One region of the Polaromonas sp. P1_A2 genome, then DNA from elsewhere that is predicted to be linked to it. Evidence: predicted binding sites of a transcription regulator. Region 1 holds the regulator's gene; each other region holds the start of a gene.
What was found. The regulator sigma-54, encoded in region 1, starts transcription at its own class of promoters, with help from an activator protein. The targets are predictions, from matches to a motif close to TGGCANGNAANCTGCTTT.
Positions count from the first base shown of each region.

Region 2: AC1D09_RS16110 (ammonium transporter) is a predicted target of sigma-54. The motif match lies at 3,875-3,892, and genes of this name have one in related genera.
Region 3: glnK (P-II family nitrogen regulator) is a predicted target of sigma-54. The motif match lies at 2,010-2,027, and genes of this name have one in related genera.

Region 1 is NZ_JBFTZI010000001.1:32,393-39,802, forward strand. It holds gene AC1D09_RS00145 (THUMP domain-containing class I SAM-dependent RNA methyltransferase) at 1-862, opposite strand, end outside; gene AC1D09_RS00150 (RNA polymerase factor sigma-54) at 871-2,409, opposite strand; gene lptB (LPS export ABC transporter ATP-binding protein) at 2,545-3,327, opposite strand; gene lptA (lipopolysaccharide transport periplasmic protein LptA) at 3,343-3,972, opposite strand; gene AC1D09_RS00165 (thiol:disulfide interchange protein DsbA/DsbL) at 4,132-4,791, opposite strand; gene AC1D09_RS00170 (SPOR domain-containing protein) at 4,919-5,554, opposite strand; gene argS (arginine--tRNA ligase) at 5,609-7,294, opposite strand.
Region 2 is NZ_JBFTZI010000004.1:16,412-23,821, reverse strand. It holds gene mreC (rod shape-determining protein MreC) at 1-759, shown strand, start outside; gene mreD (rod shape-determining protein MreD) at 756-1,274, shown strand; gene mrdA (penicillin-binding protein 2) at 1,461-3,533, shown strand; gene AC1D09_RS16110 (ammonium transporter) at 3,945-5,438, shown strand; gene AC1D09_RS16105 (hypothetical protein) at 5,475-5,933, shown strand; gene AC1D09_RS16100 (hypothetical protein) at 5,930-6,316, opposite strand; gene AC1D09_RS16095 (phosphate/phosphite/phosphonate ABC transporter substrate-binding protein) at 6,452-7,285, shown strand.
Region 3 is NZ_JBFTZI010000004.1:65,935-73,344, forward strand. It holds gene AC1D09_RS16360 (ammonium transporter) at 1-1,484, opposite strand, end outside; gene glnK (P-II family nitrogen regulator) at 1,516-1,854, opposite strand; partial or broken gene AC1D09_RS16370 (magnesium chelatase domain-containing protein) at 2,166-2,363, shown strand; gene AC1D09_RS16375 (hypothetical protein) at 2,515-3,105, opposite strand; gene AC1D09_RS16380 (YifB family Mg chelatase-like AAA ATPase) at 3,098-4,480, shown strand; gene AC1D09_RS16385 (3-oxoacyl-[acyl-carrier-protein] synthase III C-terminal domain-containing protein) at 4,824-5,807, shown strand; gene AC1D09_RS16390 (NAD-dependent epimerase/dehydratase family protein) at 5,804-6,817, shown strand; gene AC1D09_RS16395 (MBL fold metallo-hydrolase) at 6,810-7,410, shown strand, end outside.

The sequences.
Region 1 (7,410 bases):
ATTCCACCGCATTGGCCACGCCGGCACGTTCGGCATTGCGCTCGGCGAAGTCGACCATGCGGAAAGAGACGTCACTGCCGAACACCGGTGCCGTGGGCTCGGTGATGGCGGCTTCGGCCTGGTCCAGCAGGCCGTCCCACACATGGCCCTGGAAGGGCAGATACTTCTGGAAAGCAAAGCGCCGGTTGATGCCGGGCGCGATGTTGCAGGCGATCTGCGCGGCCTCGATGGCGATGGTGCCCGAGCCGCAGCAGGGGTCGTAGAGCGGCACACCGGTTTTGCACAGCTGGTCCCAGCCGCTGGCGGCAATCATCGCGGCGGCCAGGGTTTCCTTCAGCGGCGCGTCGCCCTTGTCCTCGCGCCAGCCGCGCTTGAAGAGGGGCTCGCCCGAGGTGTCGATGTAAATCGTGACGGTGTCCGTCGTCAGGTGCACATAGACACGCACGTCGGGCCAGCGCGTGTCGACGCTGGGCCGCACGTCATCGAACTTGGCGCGAAAGCGGTCGGCGATCGCGTCCTTGATCTTCAGCGCCGCGAAGTTCAGGCTGGTCAGCGGGCTGTGCTGGGCGGTGATCTCGACCTTGAAGGTCTGTTTGGGCGTGAACCAGATCTCCCAGGCCACGTTGGCGGCGGCGTTGTAGAGGTCCTGCTCGCCGCGGTACTGGTTGTGCTGCAGCTCGATGAGCACACGCTGCGCCAGGCGGCTGTGCAGGTTGAGCTGCAGCGCGTCGCGCCAGGAGGCCTGCAATTGCACGCCGGCGCGCCAGGCCTTGCCCTGGATGCCGGTGACGCGCTGCACCTCGGCGGCCAGCAGGGCCTCGACGCCCGCGGCGCAGGGTAAAAATAACTGGAGTTGATTCATGAGGCGGTTTAGAGAGACTTACGCAGATTTGCGGGTGCGATGCGCAAGGCTTCACGGTATTTAGCCACGGTGCGGCGCGCACATTCAATGCCCTGCTCCTTGAGCATCTCGGAAATCTGGTTGTCGCTGAGCGGTTTTTTCGCGCTTTCGGAGGAGACGAACTGCTTGATCAGCGCGCGCACCGCCGTGCTCGAGGCGTTGCCGCCGGTTTCGGTGCCCAGCGCGGAGCCGAAGAAATACTTCAGTTCAAAGGTGCCGAACGGCGTGCCCATGTACTTGGCGGTGGTCACGCGTGAAATGGTGGATTCGTGCAGGCCCAGTTCGTCGGCGATTTCGCGCAGCACCAGCGGGCGCATCGCGAGCTCGCCGTGCGTGAAGAAACTCTTTTGCCGCTCGACGATGGCGCTGCTCACGCGCAGTATGGTGTCAAAGCGCTGCTGGATGTTCTTGATGAACCAGCGCGCCTCCTGCAGGCGTTGCTGCAGCGCCTGGCCGTCCTGGCCCTTGTGCTGCTTGAGGGCATTGGCGTAGATGTCGTGCACGCGCAGGCGCGGCATCACGTCGCCGTTGAGCGTGACCTTGAAGCCCCGGCCCGACTTCACGACGATGACGTCGGGCACGATCAGGTTGCGTTCCACGTTGATGAAGCGGCGCCCGGGTTTGGGGTCCAGCCGGCCTATCACGGCGATCGCGCCCTTGATGGCGGCTTCGGTGAACCCGCACAGGTAGGACAGGCGCTTCACGTCGCGTTTGGCCAGCAGCTCCATGGGATGCTTGCACACGGCAATGGCGGCGCGGGTTTCCTCGCAGTCCTTGCAGTCGAGCAACTGCAGGCCCAGGCATTCGGCCAGGTTGCGCGCGCCCACGCCGGCCGGCTCCATGTGGTGCAGCAGCTTGAGCGCCATGGCAAAACGCTGCTCGAGGTCCTCGGCCTGTTCCAGGTCGCCGCCGGCCAGGCCGGCCGCGAGCGAGGCCAGGCTGTCTTCGAGGTAACCGTCGTCATTGAGCGACTCGATCAGGAAATGCAGGGCCGCGCGGTCTTCCTCTGAGAGGCGCAGGCCCAGCGACTGGCGGTGCAAATGGTCTTGCAGCGACTCATGGCCGCCCGTGAGGTCCGAGGCCTCGGCCTCGCTTTCCTCGTTGTTGTTCTTGCGCGCAGGCGCATCGCTGCCCCATTCGCTGTCGTCGGGGGTGGTCTCCACCGTGCCGTCGCCTTCCCAGCTTTCCTCGAGCTTGGGTTCCGCGCTGACCTCGGCCTCGCCGGCCGCTGAAAGGCCCGCGTCTTCCGCGCCGCCGCCGGCCGTTGCATCGGCGGCCGATTCAAACTCGCGGCTGTCCTGGCTGACCGGCGTGTTGACATGCTCCAGGCCGAACTCCTCGCGCACTGCGGTTTCGTCCGACACCTCGAGAAACGGGTTTTCGTCGAGCATCTGCTCGACTTCCTGGCTCAGCTCGAGCGTGGACAGCTGCAGCAGGCGTATCGACTGCTGCAGCTGGGGCGTCAGCGCAAGATGCTGCGAGACGCGGAGCGAGAGGCCCTGCTTCATGTCAAGGAGCTTTGAAGGAAGCGCAGAAAAAGTGCGAGCGGGGGCCGCGGATCTGGCTTTGCCAGGCCGCAGGCGCCGCCCCCTCGAGGGGGGAGGGAGCTACACGAAGTGAGCGACAAAGGGGGGGAGCCATCTTTACATTTTGAAGTGCTCGCCCAGATAGACGCGGCGCACATCGGCGTTGTTCACGATCTCGGACGGCGTGCCCTGGGCCAGCACGTGGCCGTCGCTGATGATGTAGGCATGGTCGCAGATGCCCAGCGTTTCGCGCACATTGTGGTCGGTGATCAGCACGCCGATGCCGCGCGACTTCAGGAAGCCGATGATGCGCTGGATCTCGATCACGGCGATCGGGTCTATGCCAGCGAAGGGTTCGTCAAGCAGGATGAAGCGCGGCTGGGTCGCCAGGGCGCGGGCGATCTCGACGCGGCGGCGTTCACCGCCCGACAGCGCCGGCGCCGGCGAATTGCGCAAATGGTCCACCCGCAGGTCCTGCAGCAGGGCATCGAGCCGCGACTCGATGTCGGCGCGGCCCAGCGGCTTGCCGTTCGCGTCCAGCTGCAGTTCAAGCACGGCGCGCACGTTTTCTTCCACCGTGAGCTTGCGGAAAATCGAGGCTTCCTGCGGCAGGTAACTCAGGCCCAGGCGGGCGCGCAGGTGAATCGGCATGTGCTCGACTGACTGGCCGTCGATGGAAATCTCGCCGGCGTCGGCGCGCACCAGGCCCACGATCATGTAGAAGGAGGTCGTCTTGCCGGCGCCGTTGGGCCCCAGCAGGCCCACGACCTCGCCTTTTTGCACGGCCACCGAAACGTCCTGCACGACCTTGCGGCTGCCGTAGGATTTTTGCAGCCCCTGCGCCACCAGGCGGCTGGGGGTTGCGGCCTTGGCCGCCGAAGTGTCAGTCACCACATCCATCTGTGCAGGTTCTTTCTATTTCTTTTCGGTGCCCAGCGTGGTGCTGGGGCGCAGGGCGGCGGGCGGGGCTGCGGGGGCGGGCGCGGCGCCCGGGGCCGATGCGGCGGCGCGCGGCGACAGCATGGCGCGTATGCGCCCGCTCGGGTTGGCGGCGGTGCTGTTCTGCGCGCCGCCGTCCACGGTGAAGACGTCGGTGTTGTTGTCGTAGACGATCACGGCGCCCGTGGTTTCATCCACCAGGGTGGCGCCGTTGTAGCGGCGCACCACGGCGCGCTTGATGAATTTGACCAGGTCGGCGCGGCTGTCGTATTCGATGCGCTCGCCCTCGCCTTCGATGTATTCGTCGACGCCGTCGCGTTTCTTGCGGTAGAAGGCCAGCTTGCCGGGCGCCGCGATGGCGATCGCCTGCTGGTAGCCCTCGGGGTCCTGGCTCACGTCGACCCGCGCGCCGCGCACGATGGTCGTGCCCTTGGTGATCACCACATTGCCGGTGAACACGCTGGTTTGCTTCAGGTCGTCATAACGCAGGGCATCGGCCTCCGCGTTCATGGGCTTGTCCCGGTCGGCTTTTTCGGCCCAGGCCGGAAACGCCGCCCCCAGCGCCAAAGCGGCCGGCAGGACGAGGAAATAAAGGGGGTGTTTCATAAGGCACGAATCTTGCTGCTTTGGGTTGGGCCATTGTAGCCATGCAAGCTGTGGGAATGGCTTGCACGGGTGAATATTAGGGGCATAAAAAAACCCGCCTGGAACGAGGCGGGTTTTTCGGCGTGGGCCGCTGCGGCCCTGGACGGATGCCTTACGGCCTTACTTTTTGATGCGCGACTGCGCGATCAGGTAATCGGTGACCTGCAGCGCGCGGACCATGCTTTGGGCCAGGGTGGCCGAGGTGTAGTAACGCCCCGCAATGCCCAGCGCCGGCACGCCGTCGACCTTGTAGATGTCCTGCAGCTGCGTGGCCTTGCGGGCCTTGGTGGTGACGGTGAAGGAGTTGTACATCTCGATGAACTTGGCCTTGTCCAGGCCTTGCTTTTCGGCCCAGGCGGCGATGGAGTCGGCGGTGTTGAGCGCGAACTTTTCCACGTGGATCGCGTAAAACACCTTTTTGTGGAGTTCCTCGACCTTGCCCATGGCCTCGAGCACATAAAAAAGGCGCTGCTGGGGCTCGAAATCGGGGCGGAAGGCGACCGGCACGCGCCGCACCGTCACATCCTTGGGCGCCTGCTTCATCCAGGCCTCGAGCGTCGGCTCAAAGGCATTGCAATGCGGGCAGCTGTACCAGAAGAACTCCACCACCTCGACCTGGCCCGCGGGGACCTCGGTGGGCGCCGGCTTGTCCAGCGTCACATAGTCGGCGCCGTCCTTGGGGGCCTTGGCCTGGGCTTGCGCCAGCGTGGGAAGGGCGATGCCGCCCAGGCTGGCGACGGCCGCCGAGGCGGCTGAAAACGAAAACTCACGGCGTTGCATCAGATTCTTCTCCTGGTATGACAGAAAGGGTGGGTAAGCCGCCCCTGCGGACGGCGGCCTCGTATTGCGGGGCACTGGGGTTTGTACACCGGCCCCGTGAAAAGTTCAGCTTATCCGCAACAGGGGGTCAGCGCTGCACGCGGACCAGGGCCGTTTCAATGGAATTGTTGTCCAGCCGCTCCTTGGCCTTGTCGGCGTCTTCCTTTTTGTCGAAAGGCCCGAGGCGCACGCGGTACACGGTACGGCCGGCCTGCTCGCGCTCGGTGACCTTGGCCTGCATGCCCAGCAGCAGCAGCTTGGCGCGCTGCTGTTCGGCGTCTTCAGGCGTGCGGAAGGCGCCGGCCTGGATGAAGTAGCTGAAAGGATCCACGCTGGGGCCGGACGACAGGCCTTCGACCTTGGCCTTGGCCAGGTCGCCCAGCGGGTCGACCGCGGGGGCGGGCTTGGCGGCGGCGGTTTTGGCGGGCGCCGAGGCGGCGGCCTTGGGTGCGGCGGGGTCGGGAACGGCAACACCGCTCACTTCAGGGGTGGCCGCGGCCGGCGGCGGCTTGGGCTGGTTCTTGCCGGCCAGTGGCGCGTTCGGGTTCCAGTCCTTGTTCTTCTTGGCTTCCGCGGCATCGCTGTCGGGATTGCGCGCCTGGCTCTTGTTCATGAAAGGCACGGGCACCTTGGTGATATAGACCGCCACGGCCAGCGCGGCGCCCAGGCCTATCAGCGCGCCAATGATCAAACCCAGCAGCGTCCCGCCTCGTTGTGTATTCATACCCTTGCCCACGTTCATTGCCTTGTCCTGAAAATCCGGGTGCTACCGGCGTTCTTACATTTTGCGCGGGGCGCTCACGCCCAGCACCGCCAGGCCATTGTGCAACACCTGCGCGGTCGCCGCGACCAGTGCCAGCCGGGCGCGCTTGACGGCCTCGTCATCGACCAGGATGCGTTCGGCATCGTAGTAGCTGTGGTAGCAGGCGGCCAGCTCGCGCAGGTAAAACGCCACATCGTGCGGCGCCAGGCCCGCGGCCGCGTTGGCCAGCATCTCGGGGTATTTGGCGAGCAGCAGCATCAGCGCCTGGGCCTGCGGGCTGTCCAGCGCCGAGAGGTCGGCGGACTTCAGGCTGGCTTCGTCGCCGCCCTGCTCGGCCCAGGTGGTGAGGATGGAGCAGATGCGCGCGTGCGCATACTGCACGTAGTACACCGGGTTTTCGTTGTTCTTGGCCAGCGCCAGGTCGATGTCGAAGATGTACTCGGTGTCGGGCTTGCGGCTGAGCAAAAAGAAACGCACGGCGTCGGCGCTGGTCCATTCGATCAGGTCGCGCAGCGTGACGTAGCTGCCGGCGCGCTTGGAGATCTTGACCTCCTCGCCGTTGCGCATGACGCGCACCATGGTGTGCAGCACGTAGTCGGGATAGCCCTGGGGAATGCCCTCGCCGGCGGCCTGCAGCCCGGCGCGCACGCGGGCGATGGTGCCGTGGTGGTCCATGCCCTGGATGTTGATCGCCTTGCCGAAGCCGCGCTCCCACTTGGCCAGGTGGTAGGCGACGTCGGGCACGAAGTAGGTGTAGCTGCCGTCGCTCTTTTTCATCACGCGGTCTTTGTCGTCGCCGTAATCGGTCGACTTCAGCCACAGCGCGCCGTCCTGTTCATAGGTCTTGCCGGCGTCTTTCAGTTTTGCCACCGTGGCGTCGACGCGGCCCGAGCTGTACAGGCTGGACTCAAGGTAATAGTTGTCGAACTTCACCGAGAAGGCCTTGAGGTCCAGGTCCTGCTCGTGGCGCAAGTAGGCCACGGCGAACTGGCGTATCGAGTCCATGTCCTCCACATCGCCGGAAGCGGTGAACTCGCGGTCGTCCGAGCTGACCGTCTTTTTCGCCAGGAAGTCGGCCGCGATGTCGGCGATGTAGTCGCCGTTGTAGGCCGATTCGGGCCAGCCGGCGTCGCCGGGCTTGAGGCCCTTGGCGCGCGCCTGCGTGCTGGCGGCCAGGGTCTGGATCTGCACGCCCGCGTCGTTGTAATAGAACTCGCGCCAGACCTGCGCGCCCTGGGTGGCGAAGAGGTTGCAGATCGCGTCGCCCAGCGCGGCCTGCCGGCCGTGGCCCACGTGCAGCGGCCCGGTCGGGTTGGCGGAAACGAACTCGACGATCATGCGCCGTCCGCTGCCTGCGGCCTGCGTGCCGTAGGCGGCGCCGGCCTGTAGCACCTCGCGCACGGTTTCCTGCTTGGCGGCGGGCTTGAGGCGAATGTTGATGAAGCCGGGGCCGGCGATCTCGATGGCGTCCACCCAGCGCTCGAAGGCCGGGGCCTTGAGCAAAACGGCGCGCAGGTTTTCGGCGAGCTGGCGCGGATTGAGCTTGAGCGGCTTGGCCAGTTGCATCGCGGCCGTGCAGGCAAAGTCGCCGTGGGCCGCCACCTTGGGGGATTCAAACGCGGCTTTGTCGCCCGCGCCGGGGGAAAGTTCTTCCAGGCCCGCGGCCAGGGCCGCGAGCAGGTCTTTTTTAATCGAGAGCATGGGCTGATTTTACGGTTAAGCCATGCGCCGCCCGGCGCGCGCGCATGCCCGGTCATCGAATTTGCCTGGCCCGGCGTTATGTGTTGGAATTCCAGCCGGAACTCAATCCCGATTCC
Region 2 (7,410 bases), on a different contig from region 1:
GTGCAATGGCTGGCGCTGCAGCCGGTGCGCGCGATCCGCGGCGGCGGCGAATATTTCACCACCCTGAGCCAGGCCAAACTGGCCAGCGAGGAAGCCGGCCGCAAGCTGGCGCTGCAGTCGATGCGCGCCGGTCAGGTCGAGCAACTGACCCAGGAAAACAACCGCCTGCGCAAGCTGCTGGGCCTGCGCGAGCAGCTCAGCACGCCGGTCATGGCCGCCGAGGTGCTGTACGACGCGGCCGACCCCTACACCCGCAAGGTGATCATCGACAAGGGCATGGCGCAGGGCGTGGACCTGGGCTCTCCGGTGCTGGATGAGTCCGGCGTGCTGGGCCAGGTCACGCGCGTGCATCCGCTGGTCAGCGAGGTCACCCTGCTGGTGGACCGCGACCTGGCCATTCCCGTGCTCAATGTGCGCACCGGCGCGCGCAGCGTGGCCTATGGCGACCCGGCGGTTTCCGGCAGCGGGCTGGAACTGCGGTTCATGGGCAGCAACTCGGACGTGCAGCAGGGCGACCTGCTGACCACCAGCGGCGTGGACGGCGTCTACCCGGCCGGCCTGCCGGTGGCCAAGATCAGCCGCATCGAGCGGCGCGCCGAGTCGGCCTTCGCCAAGATTTACTGCACGCCCCAGGCGTTGGTGACGGGGGCGCGGCACGTTATGGTGGTCAAGCCCGGCACCGGCCTGATCCCGCCGCGGCCCGAGGCCGATGCGCCCGAGGCCCCGCCCAGGAAGAAAGAAAAAGGGGCCGCGAAATGATCATGCGCTCAGGCCAGCAGCTGCTGCTGCCCGCCAACCCGGTGTTCATCTGGTGCAGCCTCATCGCGGCGCTGCTGCTGGACATGCTGCCCCTGGGGCGCGTGCCCTGGATGCCCGACTTCCTCGCGTTGGTGCTGGTGTTCTGGAACGTGCACCAGCCGCTGCGCGTGGGCATAGGCGTGGCCTTTATGTTCGGCCTGGGCATGGACGTGCACCAGTCTTCGCTGCTGGGCCAGCACGCGCTGTCGTACACGGCGCTGAGCTTTTTCGCCACCATGATCCACCGCCGCCTGCTCTGGTTCACCGTGCCCTCGCAGGCCCTGCAGGTGCTGCCGCTGTTCGCCGTGGCGCACGGCGTGGAGCTCGTGATCCGCATGATAGGCGGCGGCATCTTCCCGGGCTGGATCATGCTGATGGCGCCCCTGATCGAGGCTTTGCTGTGGCCCGTCGTGAGCGTGCTGCTGCTGGTGCCGCAGCGGCGCGCGCCCGACCCCGACCAGAACCGGCCGTTGTGATGGCCCCCACGCTTTTCACTGCGTGTAATGCGCTGCCCCCCGAGGGGGCCGCTGCGCCTGCGGCCCGGCAAAGCCGGTTCCGCGGCCCCTGCTGGCCTGTACGGCTCGCTTCGCATCGCCTCTTCTTCTCTAGGGGTAAGAATGGGGATTGCGGGCACTTTGTGCGGGTTGTAGAGTCGCACCACCATGACTGAATTGCGCAACGTTGAAGCCGACCTGTCGCGCTTTCGCGCGCGGGTGCTGGTGGCCAGCCTGGTGGTGTTGTGCGCGTTTGCCTTGCTGGCGGCGCGGCTGGTGTATTTGCAGGTGTACCGCCATGCCGACCTGAACGAGCAGGCCGAAAGCAACCGCACGGCCATCGTGCCCATCGTGCCGAACCGGGGCCTGATCCTGGACCGCAACGGCATCGTGCTGGCGACCAACTATTCGGCCTATACGCTGGAGATCACACCGTCCAAGGTCGAGAACCTCGAGGAAACGATTGCCGCGCTGGAAAAGGTGGTCGACATCCAGCTGCGCGACAAGCGGCGTTTCAAGCGCCTGCGCGAGGAGTCCAAGAATTTCGAGTCGCTGCCCATACGCACGCGCCTGACCGACGAGGAAGTGGCGCGCTTCGCGGCGCAGCGCTTTCGTTTTCCGGGCGTCGACATCAAGGCCCGGCTGTTTCGCAGCTACCCCTACGGCGAGCTGGGCAGCCACGTGGTGGGCTATATAGGCCGCATCAACCAGGCCGAAAAGGAAAGCATCGAAGGCAGCGACGACGAGGGCAACTACCGCGGCACCGACTACATCGGCAAGCTCGGCGTCGAGCAAAGCTTCGAGCAGCAGCTGCACGGCACCACCGGCGTGGAGCAGGTGGAGACCTCGGCCGGTGGGCGCGCGGTGCGCAAGCTGGCCAGCAACCCGGCCACGCCCGGCAACACGGTGATGCTGTCGCTGGACATCCGCCTGCAAAAGCTCGTGGAAGACATGTTCGGCGAGCGGCGCGGCGCGCTGGTGGCGCTGGACCCTAAAACCGGCGACGTGCTGGCCTTTGTCAGCAAGCCGACCTTCGACCCCAATCTTTTTGTCGACGGCATCGACAGCGAAAGCTGGCAGGCGCTCAATGAGTCCATCGACAAGCCGCTGCTCAACCGCGCGCTGCGCGGCACCTACCCGCCGGGCTCGACCTACAAGCCTTTCATGGCCATGGCCGCGCTGCAGACCGGCAAGCGCTCGCCGACTTTCATCGTCAATGACAACGCCTCCTGGAGCTTCGGCGGCCACGTGTTCCGCAGCCACGGCGACATCGCGCTGGGTGCGGTCGACATGTACCGCTCCATCGTCAAGTCCAGCAATGTGTATTACTACTCGCTGGCCAATGAGATGGGCGTCGACGCCATGCACGACTTCATGAAGCCGCTGGGCTTCGGCCAGCTCACCGGCATCGACATCAACGGCGAGGTGCGCGGCGTGCTGCCCAGCCAGGAATGGAAGCGCAAGGCCTACAAGCGGCCCGAGCAGCAGAAGTGGTATCCCGGCGAAACGATTTCCCTGGGCATCGGCCAGGGCTACAACACCTTCACCATGCTGCAGCTGGCGCAGGCCACGGCGGCGCTGGCCAACGGCGGCATCAAGCACAGGCCGCGCCTGGTCATAGGCACGCAGGACCCGGTCACGCGCGTGATGCACCCGCTGCCGGCCGACCCGCCGCAGGACCTGGGCTACAAGCCGGAGAACGTGGCCATCGTGCGCAAGGCCCTGGTGGGCGTCACGCAGGAGGGCACCTCGGCGCGGGTGTTTGCCGGCGCGGGTTATCTCTCGGGTGGCAAGACCGGCACGGCCCAGGCCGTGACCATAGGCCAGAAGGACAAGTACAACAGCGCCAAGATGGAGGAGCACCAGCGCGACCACGCGGTGTACATGGCTTTCGCGCCGGCCGAGGACCCCAAGATCGCGCTGGCCGTGATTGTGGAAAACGCCGGCTGGGGCGCCGGCGTGGCCGCGCCCATCGCGCGCCGGGTGTTTGACTACGTGCTGCTGGGCCAGTACCCGAGCGAGGAAGACATGATCGCGGTGCAAAAAGGCCTGGCCGCCGCGCCCATCGGCAAACCGCGCCAGGCCTCCGAGATGGCCGGCCTGCTGTCGGCAGGCGGCGGCGCCCCCGGGCCGACCACCGCCGCCGCGGCAGCGGCCGCCAAGGCCAAGGCGGCTGCCATTGCGGAGGCGCTCAGCAAGCTGCCCCCGCCCATGGCCGCGGCCGGCATCAACCCCGACTGAGTACCGCACCCGCAAGCCTGCCGGAAAACGACAGGCATAAAAAAAGCGCTGGGGTTACCAGCGCTTTTTGCGACAAGGCATCTTTTGGAATGCCCTGTTGCTTGTGTACTTCTAATGGCTCTCTCGTGTCTCCTCGGCTCCTCGCGTTGCGAGCAGCGAGGCTCGTCAGCAAGTCATCCAATGTAGCCCGTGCACTGGCATAGTGCATTGGGGGTTTCCCGCCCCCGAAACCCCGCGGCATGCCCGCAGTCCGTGCCGCGGCGTGCCACACCATGGCACCCGCATGCACCTTGTGCACGCATTTGTACTCAAAATTGCCTAAAAACCCCGCTGCCAGGCACTGGCACGAGTTATGCCTTCGGCCTTTAAATGTTACGGATTGTTGGCTGGATGCAAGAAAGGCGGGCATGTATGTACCTGAAGAGCTTTGTGGCGTGGGGCTTGACGATCTGGGTCGGCATAGCCTGCCAGCAGGCCATGGCGCAGGCGCCCGCCGCACCGGCCTCCGCTTCCGCGGCGGCTGCGGCCAGTGCCGCCGCCCAGGCCGCAGCGACCGCCGCGACTCCTGCGATTCCCGTGATTCCCGCGCCGCCGCCGGCGGCCCCCGCGCCCGCGGCGGCCGCATCCGCCCCGCCGCCTCCCGCGCCCCTGACCCAGCCGGGCCTGGTGGGGGCTGAGACACTCAACGGCGCCGACACCGCCTGGATGATGACCTCCACGGCCCTGGTGCTGCTCATGACGCTCCCGGGCATCGCCCTTTTTTACGGCGGCATGGTGCGCAAGAAAAGCGTGCTCAACGTCATGGCCTGCGTCGTCGCCATCTGCGCCGTCGTCAGCCTCTTGTGGTTCGCCTTGGGATATTCCATCGCGTTCACGCCCGGCAGCGGTGCCTGGGGCCATTACCTGGGCGGCACCGAGCGCTTCTGGTTCACTGGGCTGGATTATGTGAAGGACGCGCAAAAGGTCGCGGTCAGCCACGTCGCGCCCAACATCCCGGAATCGGTTTACGCTATGTTCCAGCTGACGTTTGCCATCATCACGGCGGCGCTGGTGGTCGGCTCCTTCGTCGAGCGCATGCGTTTTTCGGCGATGCTGATTTTCATGTCGCTGTGGACGGTCATCGTCTATGCGCCTATCGCCCACTGGGTGTGGGAGCCCAACGGCTGGCTGGCCCGCATGGGCGCGCTGGATTTTGCCGGCGGCTCGGTGGTGCACATCAATGCCGGTATCGCCGGGCTGGTCTGCGCCTATGTGCTCGGCCCGCGCCGCGGCTACGGCCGCGAGCCCTTCACCCCCTTCAACCTGGGCCTGACCATGGCCGGCGCCGGCATGCTGTGGGTCGGCTGGTTCGGGTTCAACGCCGGCTCCGCCGTGGCCTCCGACGGCCGGGCCGGCCTGGCCATGGCGGTCACCCACATCGCGGCCGCGGCCGGCGCTCTGTCGTGGATGGCCGCCGAGTGGGCGGTGCGCGGGCGGCCCTCGCTGCTGGGCCTGTGCTCGGGCCTGGTGGCCGGCCTGGTCGCGATCACGCCGGCCGCCGGTTTTGTCTCACCGCGCGCGGCGCTGGTGTTCGGCGTGGCCGCTGGGCTGGCATGCTACTGGGGCGCCACGGGCCTGAAGCGCCTGCTCGATGCCGACGACTCGCTGGACGTGTTCGGCGTGCACGGGGTGGGCGGCATCGTGGGCTCGCTGCTCACGGGCGTGTTCGCCAGCAAGGCCATTTCCGGCGCGCAAGGCGAAGTGCTCACGCAGGCCATAGGCGCGGGTGCCGTCATGCTGTACAGCCTGTTCATGACGGCGCTGGCCTTGTGGATCACCTCGCTGCTGGTCAGCCTGCGCGTCAGCGAAGCCTCGGAAAGCGACGGCCTGGACATCACCCAGCACGCCGAACGCCTGGGCACCTGAGTTGCCGGCATCTCACCCTTTGAAGGACACCACGCCATGCCTTCCAACGAGAAAATCGCCATCGCCGCCCACCTGCACGTGCTGCTGCGCCGCAAGACCGGCCGGGTAACCGACACCGAGTGGATGGCCGGCAACCTCGAGTACGCGGCCGAGATCGCGCGTTTTGCGCGCGAGAGGGCGGCGGAGGACGGCCATCCCGACCTGGCCGTCTGGGCCGACAGGCTGGAGGAGATCATGGCCGTGCCGGATCCCAAGCCGCGCCTGCCGCTGGTGCAGATGGTGTCGGAGGCCGTGAAGGAGCGCAGCGCGCCCGTGCTGGCCCCGCCGCCCCAGCCGGACCGCCAGAGCGCGCGCTCCATAGACACCGAGGAAGAGGTTTACCCGGAATCGGGTTTCATCGAATCGACTTTCGGCGCGATCTTTGGCGAAGAGGGCCATCGCGAACGCAAGCACCGCGACCCGAACGCGCCGCGTTATGTGAAGAGCCTGCGTTAGTTCGCCGGCTGCGTTTCCCGCGCGCGGTTCAGGCTGTGCGCCAGCATGTTGCGGGTACGCATGCGGATGTTGGCGCTGGCTTCTTCCGCGAAGGCAGCTACATAGGGGTGGCCCGCGTTGTCGGCCAGGATGCTGCGCCGCACCTGCTCCAGGCCGGGCTCGCAGGCGGCCAGGGCGGTATCGGCGAGCGCAAAGACGGACTGGGCCATATCGGTTTTCAGCGGCAGCAGGGCCTGGTCGGCGCAGCGTTGGTAGTCGTTGATGGCGGCCGCTACCGGCGCGCGGGCAATCGACAGCGGGTCCTGGCTGGCTCGCGGCGCCGAAGCACAGGCGGACAGGGCCAGGAGCAGGGTGGCGGCCAGGGAAGGGGGCAGGTATTTCATGCGCCGCATTGTGTCATCGCCGACCGGCCGCAAGCGCTTGCCGCCTGTCTGCCGGGGCGCGCTTTTAAGGGTAATCACAGCTAGCCAGTCCCAAGGGCCGCCTTTAGCATGCGGACTCTGTATAAGGAGTAACTTATGTTGCGCGATTTGATGGCATTGGCATTCATATCGGCAGCCGGCCTGCTCGGGCCCGGCGCCGCACACGCGCAGGCCCCGGCCCAGCAGCTGGTGCTGGGCATCAGCGAAGGCACCTCGGGCGGCCTGGATCATGCCCAGGTGATCGCCAAATACCAGGGCCTGGCCGAGGTGATCGGCAAAGCCATGAAAGCCAAGGTCAGCGTGGTGTTCGCGCGCGAATTCAAGCAGCTGGAAGAAGGCATGCAGACCGGCCGCTTCGACCTGGTGATGGCCCGCCCCAGCGATTACCCGGCGCGCGGCATGCGCGACTACGGCTACAGCTACATTGCCAGCACCAAACCCGACGGGCAATGCTTCATCATCGCGCCCAAGGGTTCCGAGCTGAAGACCATCGATGACGTCAAGGGCAAGCGCATCGCCCTGCCCGAGCAGATCGCCTACATGTCGCGTTTTTGCGCCGCGGAACTGCGCGACAAGGGCATCCTGGTGGGCAAGGAAAACGTGCAGTTCGTGCGCGAGCAGGCTGCGGTCGGCTTCTACCTGGACAACAAGTTCGCCGACGTGGGCGGCGTGGCTTCCTATTCAGGCATCGCCAAAAAGTGGGAAAAGGACGGCGGCCGCATCATTCACAAGAGCGTGCCCCAGCCCTACTTTCCGATGGTGGCGCACAAGCGCATCAAGCCCGAGCAGCTCAAGGCCATCCAGGAGGAGCTGCTGGCCTTGCCCGCCAGCGACGCCGGCAAGGACGTGCTCAAGCGCATAGGGGTGGAGCAGTTCGACACCACGTCCGAGCCGCGCATGCGCGAGCTGCTCAAATGGCTCAATATCTGAGCCTTTGCTGATTCGAACCGTCATAAAGCCAGCCTGAACCGGGCTGCGCCAGCCGGGCGCCGCAGTCGCCCGCGCGCTTCTTTGTGCGCCGCCGCGATCCACCTCGCCTTTTTCGGCTCCTAGGG
Region 3 (7,410 bases), on a different contig from region 1:
CCTATGGTCAGGTCCACCACCTTGTAGGCGATGAAGGAGACCACGCCGGACCAGACGATGGTGATCAGCACGGCCTTGGCCTGGATCCAGAGCTGGCCGGCGATGGTGTAGGCGTCGGGCGTCACGGCCGTGGCGGTCACCCAGTCACCCACGAAGCTTGGGCCACCGAGGGCCGGCGAATTGAAGACACCGGTGAGCAATGCGCCCAGGATACCGCCCACGCCGTGCACGCCGAACACGTCCAGCGAGTCGTCGGCACCCAGCAGCTTCTTCAGGCCGTTCACGCCCCAGAGGCAGGCGAAGCCGGCAACCAGGCCGATGACCAGGCCGCCGCCGATGCCGACGTTGCCGGCTGCGGGGGTGATGGCCACCAGGCCGGCGACGGCGCCGGACGCGGCACCCAGCATGGAGGCCTTGCCGCGCATCAGCGCTTCACCGACGCACCAGGCCAGCACGGCGGCGGCGGTGGCACCCAGGGTGTTGATAAAGGCCAGGGCGGCGAAGCCGTTGGCTTCCAGGGCGGAGCCGGCGTTGAAGCCGAACCAGCCCACCCACAGCAGCGCGGCGCCGACCATGGTCAGGGTCAGGCTGTGAGGCGCCATGGCTTCCTTGCCGTAACCGATGCGCTTGCCGATGCAGAAGGCACCCACCAGGCCGGCAACGGCGGCGTTGATGTGCACCACGGTACCGCCCGCGAAGTCCAGGGCGCCCATTTGCCAGATGTAACCGCCCTTGGCGCTCATGGCGTCGGCGACTTCCTTGCCGGTGTAGGCGTCAGGGCCCATCCAGAACCAGACCATGTGGGCGATAGGCGCATAGCTGAAGGTGAACCAGATGGCCATGAACAGCAGCACGGCGGAGAACTTGATGCGTTCGGCGAAGGCGCCGACGATCAGCGCGCAGGTGATGCCGGCGAAGGTGGCCTGGAAGGCGGCGAACACGATCTCGGGGATCACGACACCCTTGCTGAAGGTCGCGCCGTTGGCGAAGGTGCCCGCGACGTTGTCCCAGATGCCTTTCATGAAGAGCCGGTCGAAGCCGCCAAAGAAGGCGTTGCCCTCGGTAAAGGCCAGGCTGTAGCCGTAGATGAACCACAGCACCACGATCATCGAGAAGGTGACCATGACCTGCATCAGCACCGACAGCATGTTCTTGCTGCGGACCAGGCCGCCGTAGAACAGCGCCAGGCCGGGAACGGTCATCATGATGACCAGCAGCGTGGAAACCATCATCCAGGCGGTGTCGCCCTTGTTGGGAACAGGTGCGGGCGCTGCGGAGGCGGCCGCTGCGGGTGCGGAAGCCGCTGCTGCGGCGGCCGGAGCGGCGGCAGCCGAGGCTGCGGGCGCGGCGGCGGAAGCGGCCGCTTCAGCCGGTTTGGCTTCGGCTGCGGAAGCGGCGGGCGCGGCGGCCGGGGCTTGCGCCATGACGGCGCCTGTTGTCAGCAGGCTCAGTCCCAATACAAGGGAAGCAAGTATTTTTTTCATGTCGATGTTCTCTTTTTGTGTGGATTGAGCCTTACAGCGCTTCCTTGCCGGTTTCACCGGTACGGATGCGCACGACCTGCTCGAGGTTGTAGACAAAGACCTTGCCGTCGCCGATCTTGCCGGTGCGGGCCGCGCCTTCGACCGCTTCGATCACGCGGTCCACCAGGTCGTCGGAGACAGCCGCCTCGATCTTGACCTTGGGCAGGAAGTCGACGACATATTCCGCACCGCGATACAGCTCGGTGTGGCCTTTCTGGCGGCCGAAGCCCTTGACTTCAGTGACCGTGATGCCTTGCACGCCAATACCGGACAGCGCTTCCCGCACTTCGTCCAGCTTGAACGGTTTGATGATGGCCGTTACGAGTTTCATGTTCAGGTTTCCTCCAAGGATGAATAAAGAAGCGGCCCCTCGGTGCGCCACTCCAGCTGCTTTACGGTTTTTCTGAGCGTAAAGGTCAGGCGCTCTGATTCAGGGATTTCGACGGTTGCGGAAAGGGTCCTATTCCCGGATTCCACGAAGTCTTCGTAGCACGTACCGTGCCAAAGCAAGCCCCTTGGCCGGACGCAGTCCACCCGCTTCGGGCTTGCCACGTTGAACACCGGAATCCAAAAAAACACGATAAGCACCAGATTGGGGCGTTCACTACGCACAACTTTGGAGCATCACCAGGGAGTTAGTTCATGAGCCTGTCTTTAGTGCACAGCCGCGCCTTGCTGGGGCTGGAAGCGCGACCCGTCCGCGTCGAGGTCCACCTGGCCAACGGCCTGCCCAGCTTCACGCTGGTCGGCCTGGCCGAAACCGAGGTCAAGGAGGCCCGCGAACGCGTGCGCTCCGCCATCCAGAACACCGGCCTGGAGTTTCCCGCCAATAAGCGGATCAAAGGTAGTCAAGCACTTTTTTGGCTTAATGAGCAGAGTAAGCAGCTATCAACACTCACCCGCAGCTACCTTGGCGGGGTACTTGGCCATCCTTGGATTTAGATGGTCTTTAGTCAAAAGATCAACGTCACCAAAACCGTGCGTCGTGGGCCTACTTAGACTCGACCAGATAGCGGTTTCCGGCGTCTAGATTCCCCGAGCCACCAGGCATGTCACTTATTAAAGATCGACCCGGTGCTTTGTATCTCAGCTGTGGCCGATACGTTGCACGGAAGCGCCCAAACCTTGAGTTGAGGCTTACTTTTTCCAGATAGCTTGCTACGAATGAGCGAACGCCTCGACTCACGCGATCACGAGTGGGAGGCTTCAACTTTAGGTTGCTCATCAGCGCATGCTCGAACTCTGCGAAAAATGCGACTGCCCTTTCGACAGTCGCATCTTTTGGAGACAGGGCAGTAAGCGCCTTCCAGCATGGCAAATCCTTTGCCAAAGCAAAGCCTTCTACCAATGTGCTTATTTCGATCACGTGCTTTGGTCTGATCTCGGTCTGCCGTGAAAGCTCAAGTAGAGCCGGCCAAAGCCAACGCTTAACCGCAGGAGAGAAGTCTTTCGAGTACATCGAAATACTTCGCTCATAGAGCGTCGTGTGGGTCCTGTGGACCACTGAAAAAGAAATAACGCTATCCTGCTCGAGCAGAGTAGGCTGAGCTGATTTTGAGAGTAAGCGTTCTAACTTGTTCATCTCTCATGCTACAGCGGGTCTAACAGTCAACCTCGCGCCGGCCGACCTGCCCAAGGATTCCGGCCGCTTCGACCTACCGATTGCCCTGGGCATCCTGGCGGCCAGCGGCCAGGTCGATGCCCGCAAGCTGGAAGGCTATGAGTTCGCGGGCGAGCTGTCCCTGGGTGGCGACCTGCGGCCCGTGCGCGGCGCGCTGGCCATGAGCCTGGCGCTGGCCCGCCCCGGGCGCGACGCTGCCGGCGCCGGAAAACTGCCCAAATTGGTGCTGCCGGAAGCCAGCGCCCAGGAAGCGGCCCTGGTGCCCGGTGCGGAAATCTTCCGGGCGCTGCATTTACTCGACGTGGTCAGGCAGTTTTTGCCGGGGGATGCCCCCGTGGAGACGCTGGACGGCTGGTCGCGGGTGAGGCCGGCCCCGCCGCCGCCGCAGTCGGCCTACCCGGACCTGGCCGACGTGAAAGGCCAGGCCGCCGCCCGTCGCGCGCTGGAAATTGCGGCCGCCGGCGGCCATAGCGTGCTCATGATGGGCGCGCCCGGCTCCGGCAAATCCATGCTGGCCCAGCGTTTTGCCGGCCTGCTGCCGGCCATGAGCACCGAAGAGGCGCTGGAAAGCGCCGCGGTGGCCTCCCTGGGCGGCCGCTTTTCGCTGGATAAATGGGCGCTGCGCCCGACTTGCGCGCCCCACCATACCGCCAGCGCCGTGGCCCTGGTCGGCGGCGGCTCGCCGCCACGGCCCGGCGAGATCTCGCTGGCGCACCGCGGCGTGCTGTTTCTTGACGAGCTGCCCGAGTTTCCGCGCGCGGCGCTGGAGGCGCTGCGCGAGCCGCTGGAGTCCGGCAGCATCACCATCTCGCGGGCCGCCCAGCGCGCCGAGTTTCCGGCCCGCTTCCAGCTGGTCGCGGCGATGAACCCTTGCCCCTGCGGCTACCTCGGCTCCAGCCTGCGGGCCTGCCGCTGCTCGCCCGAGCAGGTCTCGCGTTACCAGGGCAAACTCAGCGGCCCGCTGCTGGACCGCATAGACCTGCATGTGGAAGTCGGCGCCCTGGCGGCCGATGAGCTGGTGAACGCGCCGCCCGGCGAAGCCACGGCCGATATCCGGCGCCGCGTCGTCGCGGCGCGCGAGCGCGCCCTGGCCCGCCAAGGCAGCACCAACCAGGCGCTGGCAGGCCAGGCCATAGACGCGCAATGCCAGCTTGATGACGCGGCCGCGAAATTCCTCAACACCGCGGCCGCCCGCCTGGGCTGGTCGGGGCGCAGCATCCACCGCTGCCTGAAAGTCGCCAGGACGATTGCCGACCTGGCCGGCGCGCAGGTGGTGCAGACGGTCCATGTCGCGGAGGCGGTGCAATACCGGCGGGCGCTCAAGGCCGCCCAGTGAGGTGCGGCGGCAGCAGCTGCGCACGTGCACACTTTTTAGATCTCATAATGCATTTGTATCTGAAGTGTCACAACTTCGGCTATCCGGTATCTGATTGAGATACTTCTACAGACTTAATGTCGATTAAGGCCGACTCATTGCTACCGTGCATGCGCTTGCGCCACCTTTCTTGGCGCAAGCTGGAGGAAGAAGTCCTTACACCCGGCCTGGAAAGGCCCCGCAAAACTCCGATTTGCGAGGTCCAACCCGGTCCCACCAAAAGCTTTATGTTGACCACAAAAATCTCATCGCAGGGTCGCGCCTCGCAAGCGCCCGCAGGATGCCCACGGCAGCCCCTGTGCGAATGAAGATTCCTGTTCGCCTCGTTGCCACCGGCAAAGCGCTGCCATCCCTGCGTGTCACGGCTGAAAACCTGGACCAGAAACACGGCCGGCCTGCCGGCCACACTTTGGCCAAAAGCGGCGTTCGCGTCAGGCACTTTGCGGCCGACGGCGAGAGCCAGAGCCAGCTGGGGGCCGCGGCGCTGGCCGATGCGCTGCAGCGGGCTTGCTTGCCGGCATCCAGCATCGATCTGCTGATTTCCGCTTGCGGCGTGCCTGAGCAGGCCTTGCCGTCCACCGCCTGCTTTATTGCCGAAAAGGCCGGCCTGCCGCGCGGCACCCCGGCCTTCGATGTCAACGCGAGTTGTCTTGGTTTTATGGCCGCGCTCCGCGTGGCCGCAGGCCTGTTCGCCAGCGGCGGCTACCAGCGGATCGCGATCGTCGCATCCGACCTGCCTTCGCGCGGGCTGGACTGGGACGAGCCCGAGGCCTCGCTGATTTTTGGCGACGGTGCGGCAGCCGCCATCCTGGAAAAAGGGGATGGCGCCCAAGGCATCGCGGCCTACCGCATGGAAACCTTCCCCGAAGGCAAGCGCTTGTGCGAGATTCGCGGCGGCGGCTCGCAGCGCAACCCGCCCAATGCCACGATACCGAAAGATTTTTTGTTCCAGATGGACGGCCGTGCCGTCTTCAAGCTGGCCGCCAAGGTCATGCCGCCGTTTCTTGACGCATTGATGGCGCAAACCGACGGCGGCAAGGCTTCCATCGACTGGGTGGTGCCGCACCAGGCCAGCCACCTCGGCATGGCGCATGCGGCCCGCAAGCTGGGCTTGCCGGCTTCCCGGGTCATCAATATTTATGAAAGCCACGGCAACCAGGTCGCCGCTTCGCTGCCGACGGCGCTGCATGAAGCGCTCACCACTCACAAGGCCAAAGCGGGTGACCGGCTGTTGCTGATCGGTACCGCGGCGGGGCTCTCGGTCGGCGGACTGGTGCTGGACCTATGAAACGCGTGCTTGTCACCGGCGCCACGGGCGGGCTGGGCCGCAACGCGGTGGAGGCGCTGCTGCGCCAAGGCATCCAGGTGCGCGCCACCGGTCGCAACCTGGCAGCCGGTGAAGCGCTGTCCGCGATGGGCGCGGAGTTCGTGCCGCTGGACCTGGCGGCGGCCGGCCAAACCAGTTCCGCCGGGCTGGCCGCATTGGTGCGGCATGTCGACGCGGTCTGGCATTGCGCCGCGCTCTCGTCGCCCTGGGGCAAGGCGGCCGACTTCACCGCCGCCAACGTCACCGCCACGCGGCAGCTCCTGCAGGCCGCCGGCCGCGCTGAAGTGGCCCGGTTTGTCCATATCTCCACGCCCGCGCTTTACTTCAACTACCGCGCCCAGCTGGGCATCAAGGAAAGCTTTCGGCCGGCCGCCTACGTCAACGCGTACGCACGCACCAAGGCCGAAGCCGAAGCCTGCGTGCAGGAGGCGGTCCGGGCCTTTCCCCACATGCACTGCAGCATCCTGCGGCCGCGCGCCATCTTCGGCCCGCACGACCAGGTGCTGCTGCCGCGCATCGCCCGCGTGCTGCGGCAGCGCGACGGCCGGCTGCCGCTGCCGCGCGGCGGGCGCGTCACGCTGGACCTGACCTATACCGGCAACGTGGTGCAGGCGATGTGGCTGGCCACCACCGTCGAGGGGGTGCCCAGCGGCGAGGTATTCAATATCACCAACCACGAACCGGTGCTTTTGCGGGACGTCCTGACGGCCTTGTTTGCGGACCGGCTGCAACGGCCGTTTCGCATCGCCAGCGTGCCGTACCCGGTGATGGCGGCGGCCGCGCGCGGCATGCAAGCGCTGGCGCGCATCACGCAAAAAGAACCCACGCTCACGGCGTACAGCGTCGGCGCGCTGGCTTTCGACATGACACTGGACAACAGCCGCGCCCGGCAGCTCCTGGGTTATGTGCCAACAACCAAACTTGCGGATGCGCTGGACCGCACCGCCGACTGGATGCGCGCCCATGGCTAAGCTCACCACCTTTCGTGTCGGACACTGCACGCACCCGTCGTGCATGGTGCTCAAGGGCAGCGGCTTTGCCAGCCGGTGTTTTCCGTCTCGCGCCTACCTGGTCGAAACGCGGGCCGGGCTGGTGCTGTGGGACACGGGTTACGCCGACCGCTTTCGCGAAGCCACGTCGCAAGGCATCTACCGCTTGTATTCGATGGTCACGCCGGTGCACTTCGAAGCGCACGAATCGCTGGCGGGCCAGCTGAAGGCACTGGGCATAGTCCCCGCGGACATCGCCATGCTGGTGATTTCGCACTTTCACGCGGACCACATGGCGGGCCTGCGCGACTTTCCTTCGGCGCGTGTGCTGGCCTCGGCCGCCGGCTGGCGGTCGGTGCAGGGGCTGTCGGCTTTTTCGGCGGTGCGCCGGGCTTTTGTGCCCGCCCTGATGCCGGACGACATCGCCACCCGCCTCGAACTTGTGGAATCCTTCGGAGAGGCCGCACTGCCGGCCGCACTGGCGCCTTTTGCGACCGGCCGCGACATCACCGGCACGGGCGAGCTGTTCGTTGTCGACCTGCCGGGCCATGCGGCCGGCCACCTTGGCGCGTTTG